Regions from separate parts of the Streptomyces sp. NPDC001933 genome, predicted to be linked through region 1. Evidence: riboswitches for the same ligand, from Rfam matches in the RefSeq annotation. Region 1 holds a riboswitch; the other holds the start of a gene.
What was found. A riboswitch is a leader RNA that binds a small molecule or an ion and turns the genes downstream of it on or off. The one in region 1 is predicted to bind thiamine pyrophosphate.
Positions count from the first base shown of each region.

Region 2: linked by a shared signal. The riboswitch ahead of ACFYY7_RS35430 (thiamine ABC transporter substrate binding subunit) and the one ahead of thiC (phosphomethylpyrimidine synthase ThiC) in region 1 are both predicted to bind thiamine pyrophosphate.

Region 1 is NZ_JBIASS010000006.1:277,437-281,264, reverse strand. Features, by position in the region: gene ACFYY7_RS17710 (hypothetical protein) at 1-3, shown strand, start outside; gene thiC (phosphomethylpyrimidine synthase ThiC) at 127-1,902, opposite strand; TPP riboswitch at 1,895-2,028, opposite strand; gene ACFYY7_RS17700 (YibE/F family protein) at 2,060-3,421, shown strand; gene ACFYY7_RS17695 (SsgA family sporulation/cell division regulator) at 3,501-3,828, opposite strand, start outside.
Region 2 is NZ_JBIASS010000020.1:43,183-47,010, reverse strand. Features, by position in the region: gene ACFYY7_RS35440 (phosphatidate cytidylyltransferase) at 1-979, shown strand, start outside; gene rlmN (23S rRNA (adenine(2503)-C(2))-methyltransferase RlmN) at 1,073-2,179, shown strand; TPP riboswitch at 2,221-2,337, shown strand; gene ACFYY7_RS35430 (thiamine ABC transporter substrate binding subunit) at 2,412-3,524, shown strand; gene ACFYY7_RS35425 (iron ABC transporter permease) at 3,641-3,828, shown strand, end outside.

The DNA of each region.
Region 1 (3,828 bases):
TGACCGGGCCCGCACACCGGCCGGACGGCAGGAGCGGTCCGACCGGGTCCTCACACCTGCCGGACGGTAGGAGCGGTCGCCCCGAAGGCGGAGGCCTCCGGGGCGGTACCTCGTCCCGGGTCCGGTTCAGTCCGCGATCGGCAGATAGACCCGGTTGCCGGCCGCCGCGAACTCCTTGGACTTCTCCGCCATGCCCGCCTCGATCTCCGACTGCGAACCGCCGTGCTCGCGCCGGATGTCCTGGGAGATCTTCATCGAACAGAACTTCGGGCCGCACATCGAGCAGAAGTGCGCCGTCTTGGCCGGCTCGGCGGGCAGCGTCTCGTCGTGGAACTCCCGTGCGGTGTCCGGGTCGAGGGCCAGGTTGAACTGGTCCTCCCAGCGGAACTCGAACCGGGCGTCGGAGAGCGCGTCGTCCCAGTCCTGCGCCCCGGGGTGCCCCTTGGCGAGGTCCGCCGCGTGCGCCGCGATCTTGTAGGTGATGACGCCGGTCTTCACATCGTCCCGGTTGGGCAGGCCGAGGTGCTCCTTCGGCGTGACGTAGCAGAGCATCGCCGTCCCCCACCACGCGATCATCGCCGCGCCGATGCCGGAGGTGATGTGGTCGTACGCCGGCGCGACATCGGTGGTCAGCGGGCCGAGCGTGTAGAACGGCGCCTCCTCGCAGATCTCCTGCTGGAGGTCGATGTTCTCCTTGATCTTGTGCATCGGGACATGTCCCGGCCCCTCGATCATGGTCTGGACGCCGAACCGCTTGGCGACCGTGTTCAGCTCGCCGAGCGTGCGCAGTTCGGCGAACTGCGCCTCGTCATTGGCGTCGGCGATCGAGCCGGGTCGCAGCCCGTCGCCCAGCGAGTACGTCACGTCGTAGGTTGCGAGAATCTCGCAGAGCTCCTCGAAGTGTTCGTACAGGAACGACTCCTTGTGGTGCGCGAGGCACCACGCCGCCATGATCGAGCCGCCGCGCGAGACGATGCCCGTCTTGCGGCGGGCGGTCAGCGGCACGTACGGCAGGCGCACGCCGGCGTGGACCGTCATGTAGTCGACGCCCTGCTCGGCCTGCTCGATGACGGTGTCCTTGTAGATCTCCCAGGTCAGTTCCTCCGCCCGGCCGTCGACCTTTTCGAGCGCCTGGTAGAGCGGGACAGTTCCGATCGGAACGGGTGAATTGCGCAGAACCCACTCACGGGTGGTGTGAATGTTGCGGCCGGTGGACAGATCCATGACGGTGTCGGCGCCCCAACGCGTCGCCCACGTCATCTTCTCCACCTCCTCCTCGATGGAGGACGTCACCGCGGAGTTACCGATGTTGGCATTGACCTTCACCAGGAATCGCTTGCCGATGATCATCGGCTCGATCTCGGGGTGGTTGACGTTGGCCGGCAGCACGGCCCGGCCGGCCGCGATCTCCTCGCGCACCACCTCGGGCTCGACGTTCTCCCGGATCGCCACGTACTCCATCTCCGGGGTGATCTCGCCCCGGCGGGCGTACGCGAGCTGGGTCACCGGCTGCCCGTCCCGGCTGCGGCGCGGCAGCCGCGGGCGGCCGGGGAAGACCGCGTCGAGGTTGCGCAGCCCGCCGCGCGGAGAGGTGTGCTTGAGCCCGTCGTCCTCGGGGCGGGCGGGGCGGCCCGGGTACTCCTCGGTGTCGCCGCGGGCGGTGATCCAGTTCTCCCGCAGCGGTACGAGCCCGCGGCGGACATCGGTCTCGACGGTGGGATCGGTGTACGGACCCGACGTGTCGTACAGCGTCACGTCCTTGCCGTTGGTGAGGTGCACCTGACGGACCGGCACCCGGAGGTCCGGGCGCGAGCCCTGGACGTACCCCTTGTGCCAGCCGATGGACTTCCCGGCCTCGTCGCTCTGGTTCGAGGCAGGCGTGCGTGCGTCCGATGTGGTCATGAGACCTACTCCCTACGCCGGCATTACCCGGTAACAGGTTCGGCGGTCGGCGCAGCCTGTCCCGTACGGACGTACGGAGATCAGCGCCCTCTCAGCCCGGTGCTCCGAGCTCCCGCGTGTGCAAAGGTTCCCCCACGCTAGCGCCCCGTCCGGCCTGATGAACAGTGGGCCCGTCTCCTCTTGCGATGATCGGCCGGTGACGTCCCCTCCTATCGACCTCGAAACGCAGGGCCATCAGCACGGTCACTCGCACAGCCATGGCCCCGCCGCACCCGTCTCCAGACATCTACGCAAAGTCATCGCAGCCGTACTGATCCCGTTCGCCACCGCCGTCCTCGTCGGTCTGGTGGCGCTCTGGCCGGGCGGTGCGCCGTCGCACGAGCGGACCGGCATCGGGTTCGACCGGCAGACCCAGCAGGGAAAGGTGGTGAATGTCGACATGGTGGACTGCAAGGAGGTGAACGCGGTCCAGACGCCCATGGACGGGGCCACCACACCACCCCCGGGGAGCGCGAGGGGGCTGTGCAAGAAGGCCACGATCGAGGTGACGACCGGTCATGACAAGGGCCGGACCTTCACCGAGATCGTCCAGCCCGACGCAACGCGTCAGCTGCGCGACGGTCAGGGCGTGGTCGTGGCGTACGCCCCCGACGCGCCCCGTGACCTGCAGTACTCGGTGACGGATGTGAACCGGAAGTTCCCGCTGACCCTGCTGGCCGGGATCTTCGCCCTGGTCGTGGTCGCGGTGGGCCGCATGCGCGGGGTGATGGCGCTGGTCGCGCTCGCCGTCTCGTTCGCCGTGCTGACCCTGTTCATCCTCCCGGCCATACTCCAGGGCTCCAATCCGCTGCTCGTCGCGGTGGTCGGGGCCAGTGCGATCATGCTGATCGCGCTCTACATGTGCCACGGCCTGAGCGCCCGCACCTCGGTGGCGGTGATCGGCACACTGATCTCGCTGCTGCTGATCGGACTGCTCGGATCGCTCTTCATCGGGTGGGCGAGCCTGACCGGCAACACCGACGACAACACCGGCCTCATCCATGGCCTGTACCCGCACATCGACATGAGCGGTCTGCTGCTGGCCGGTGTCATCATCGGTTCGCTCGGGGTCCTCGACGATGTGACCGTGACCCAGACGTCGGCGGTCTGGGAACTCCACCAGGCGAACCCGACGTTGGGTGTGCGGGGGCTCTACCGGGCAGGGATCAGGATCGGACGCGACCACATCGCCTCGGTCGTCAATACGCTGGTGCTCGCCTACGCGGGCGCCGCACTGCCGTTGCTGCTGCTGTTCTCCATCGCGCAGAGCAGCGTGGGGACGGTGGCCAACAGCGAGCTGGTGGCGGAGGAGATCGTACGAACGCTGGTCGGCTCGATCGGACTGGTCGCCTCGGTGCCGGTGACGACGGTGCTCGCTGCGCTGGTCGTCTCCGCAGACCGCACAGGGCCCGGCGCGGAAGCCGGAGCTTCGGCGCCCGTACGGACCGGGAAGGGCCGTCGTCGCAGGGCGAGGCCTTGAGCTTCTCCACGCTGAGCAATTCACCCATTCGGCAGGTGCCGTGTTCGACCGGCGAGCCGGTCGGCGGCGCCCTTTCCACTCAGCCGGCGTTCTGTTCCTCGGCAAGGATCCGGCCCAGGGCGTCTTCCAGGTTGCCCTCGAAGTCACCCAGCGTGCACTCCTGCCCGAGTGGCACGAGCTTGTCGGTCCGGTCGAGAAACGCCACAAGTGGTGCCGTACCGGCCCTGAAGAGGGCCCGGTCCTCGCCGACCTGGAGCCGGATATGTACGTCGGACAACCCCTCGGGTTCAGTGGGACCGATATGCACATCGCCGTCGCCACTGGGGCTGTTGAGGCCGTCGAGCAGCAGCTCACGGCCGAATGCCCAGGTGACGGGGGCGTCACCGGGCAGATGGAAGGTCATCCGG
Region 2 (3,828 bases), on a different contig from region 1:
GACTCGGCCCATGCCCATAGTGCCGGACGTTCCCGACGCAGGTAGAGACGCTGACGACCGTGATGACCGGGACCAGGGGGCCGGACGCCTGAGCGGCGGCCCCCTGTTCCGTGACGAGAAGCCGCAGGAGCCCATGTCCACCGCGCCGCCGCCCCCGCAGAAGAAACGTGCGGGCCGTGATCTGCGAGCCGCCATAGGGGTCGGTGTGGGGCTCGGCGCCGTCATCGTCGCCTCGCTGTTCATCGTGAAGGCCGTCTTCGTCGGTGTGATCGTGGTCGCCGTCGTCGTGGGCCTCTGGGAGCTCACCTCACGGCTCCAGGAGCGCAAGGGCATCAAGGCGCCGCTCGTCCCGCTGGCGGTGGGCGGCGCGGCGATGGTGGTGGCCGGCTACGCGCAGGGCGCCGAAGGCGCCTGGGTGGCGATGGCGCTGACCGCGCTGGCGGTGCTCGTCTGGCGGATGACCGAACCGCCCGAGGGCTACCTCAAGGACGTCACGGCCGGTGTGTTCGCGGCGTTCTACGTACCGTTCCTCGCCACGTTCGTCGCCATGCTCCTGACCGCCGACGACGGGCCGCAGCGGGTGCTCACCTTCCTGCTGCTGACCGTGGTCAGCGACACGGGTGCGTACGCCGTCGGCTGGCGCTTCGGGAAGCACAAGCTGGCTCCGCGCATCAGCCCCGGAAAGACCCGGGAGGGTCTGTTCGGCGCCATCGCCTTCGCGATGGTCGCCGGTGCGCTGTGCATGCAGTTCCTGATCGACGGCGGTTCCTGGTGGCAGGGGCTGCTGCTCGGGCTCGCAGTCGCGGCCAGCGCCACCCTCGGTGACCTGGGCGAGTCGATGATCAAGCGGGATCTCGGCATCAAGGACATGGGCACGCTGCTGCCGGGGCACGGCGGCATCATGGACCGGCTGGATTCGCTGCTGCCGACCGCCCCGGTGGTCTGGCTGCTGCTGGTGCTGTTCGTCGGATCCAGCTGAGAAAGCGTTCCTGACCTGCGATTTTACGAGTGAGGGCCCGTTGTCCACAGGACGGCGGGCCCTCACTGTTCTGTCTGCGACACTGGATGAACCATGCCTAAGCCCGGAGAACTCACTTTCGTCGCGCCCCGCGGAGCCAAGAAGCCGCCGCGGCATCTCGCCGACCTCACGCCCGCCGAGCGCAAGGAAGCCGTCGCCGCGATCGGCGAGAAGCCGTTCCGCGCCCAGCAGCTCTCGCAGCACTACTTCGCGCGGTACGCGCACGACCCGGCGGAGTGGACCAACATCCCGGCCGCGTCGCGGGACAAGCTCGCCGAGGCGATGTTCCCCGACCTGATGTCCGTGGTCCGCCACATCAGCTGCGACGACGACACCACCCGCAAGACGCTGTGGAAGCTGCACGACGGGACGCTCGTCGAGTCCGTCCTGATGCGCTACCCGGAGCGCGTGACGATGTGTATCTCCTCGCAGGCCGGATGCGGGATGAACTGCCCGTTCTGCGCCACCGGGCAGGCCGGCCTCGACCGCAATCTGTCGACCGCCGAGATCGTCCACCAGATCGTGGACGGCATGCGGGCCCTGCGCGACGGCGAGGTCCCCGGCGGCCCGGCGCGGCTCTCCAACATCGTCTTCATGGGCATGGGCGAGCCGCTCGCCAACTACAACCGGGTGGTCGGCGCGATCCGCCGGCTCACCGACCCGGAGCCGGACGGGCTGGGGCTCTCGCAGCGCGGGATCACCGTCTCCACGGTGGGCCTGGTGCCCGCGATGCTCCGCTTCGCCGACGAGGGCTTCAAGTGCCGTCTCGCCGTCTCGCTGCACGCGCCCGACGACGAGTTGCGCGACACCCTCGTTCCCGTGAACACGCGCTGGAAGGTCGGCGAGGTGCTGGACGCCGCGTGGGAGTACGCGGAGAAGTCCGGCCGCCGCATCTCCATCGAGTACGCGCTGATCCGCGACATCAACGACCAGGCATGGCGCGGTGACCGGCTGGGCCGGCTCCTCAAGGGCAAGCGGGTCCACGTCAATCTGATCCCGCTGAACCCCACGCCCGGTTCCAAGTGGACCGCCTCGCGGCCCGAGGACGAGAAGGCGTTCGTCGAGGCGATCGCCGCCCACGGGGTGCCGGTCACCGTGCGGGACACCCGCGGCCAGGAGATCGACGGGGCCTGCGGTCAGCTGGCGGCGGCCGAGCGCTGAGGCCGATAAGGCCCGTGTAATCTGGGCCCGAAATCAACTTCATATTCCGACAGGGGAGCGCCACAGCGCTGAGAGTGCGGCACCGAGGACAGGTCGGCCGCAGACCCTCTGAACCTCGCCCGGGTCATTCCGGGTAGGAAGTTCGGTCATCAACTCATGCTGTTGCGCCCTGCCCGCTTCCTGCGGGCAGGGCCGCGTCTCTTCCTGGCCAAAACCCAGGAGGAATACACAAATGATCACCACGCGCAGGACCAGGCAGCTCGCGGCTTCGGCCGTCGCCGCCGCGCTCGGCGTCACCGCACTCGCCGGGTGCGGTAGCTCCGACGACACGTCCTCCGGTTCCGGCGGCACGAAGGGCTCGAGCTCCAAGACCGTGACCCTCGTCAGCCACGACTCCTTCAACGCCTCCAAGGACGTGCTGAAGCAGTTCACCGAGGAGACCGGATACACCGTCAAGGTGCTGAAGAGCGGCGACGCGGGGGTCGCGCTCAACCAGGAGATCCTGACCAAGGGCTCCCCGCGCGGCGACGTGTTCTTCGGCGTCGACAACACGCTGCTCTCCCGCGCCCTCGACAGCGGGCTCTTCACGCCGTACGAGGCGAAGGGCATCGACCGGGTCGCGGCGGACACCCGGCTCGACGCCGGCCAGCACCGGGTCACTCCGATCGATACTGGTGACATCTGCGTCAACTACGACAAGAAGTACTTCGCCGACAAGAAGCTCGCGCCGCCGCGGTCCTTCGACGACCTGGCGAAGCCCGCGTACAAGGACCTGCTCGTCACCGAGAACGCCGGGACCTCCTCGCCCGGTCTCGGCTTCCTCCTCGGCACCGTCGCCACCTACGGCGAGAAGGGCTACCAGGACTACTGGAAGAAGCTGGAGCGCAACGGCGTCAAGGTCGTCGACGGCTGGGAGCAGGCGTACAACGAGGAGTTCTCCGGCTCCGCGGGCGGAAAGAAGGCCAAGGCGGACCGGCCGCTCGTCGTCTCGTACGCCTCCAGCCCGCCCGTCGAGGTGCTGTACGCGAAGCCGCAGCCGGCCGAGGCCCCGACCGGTGTCGCCACCGGGACCTGCTTCCGCCAGATCGAGTTCGCCGGCCTGCTGAACGGGGCGAAGAACGAGGAGGGCGGCAAGGCCCTGCTGGACTTCCTGATCAGCAAGAAGTTCCAGGAGGACATGCCGCTCAACATGTTCGTCAACCCGGTCGTCAAGGACGCGACGCTGCCGGAGCTCTTCACCAAGTTCGGTGCGACGGTGGACAGCCCGACGACCGTGGCCCCGGACCGGATCGCCAAGAACCGTGAGCAGTGGGTCCAGTCGTGGTCCTCGCTCGTAGTGAAGTAACGAAGAGTCCCGTACGCGGAACGGACGCGGGCGGGAAGACTCCCCGCCCGCAGCCCGCGCACGCGGCTGCCGCTCGCGCGAAGGCCCGGCGCGGGAGCGCGGTGCGGCTCGGCCTGATGGCCGTGCCCGTCGCGTTCTTCGCGCTGTTCTTCGCCTACCCGGTCGCGGCGATCGTCGGCCGGGGCCTGAAGGTGGACGGCGTCTGGCAGTTCGGCCGGATCGGCGAGGTGCTGACCCGGCCGGAGATCCGCGACGTCCTCTGGTTCACCACCTGGCAGGCGCTCGCCTCGACGGCGCTGACCCT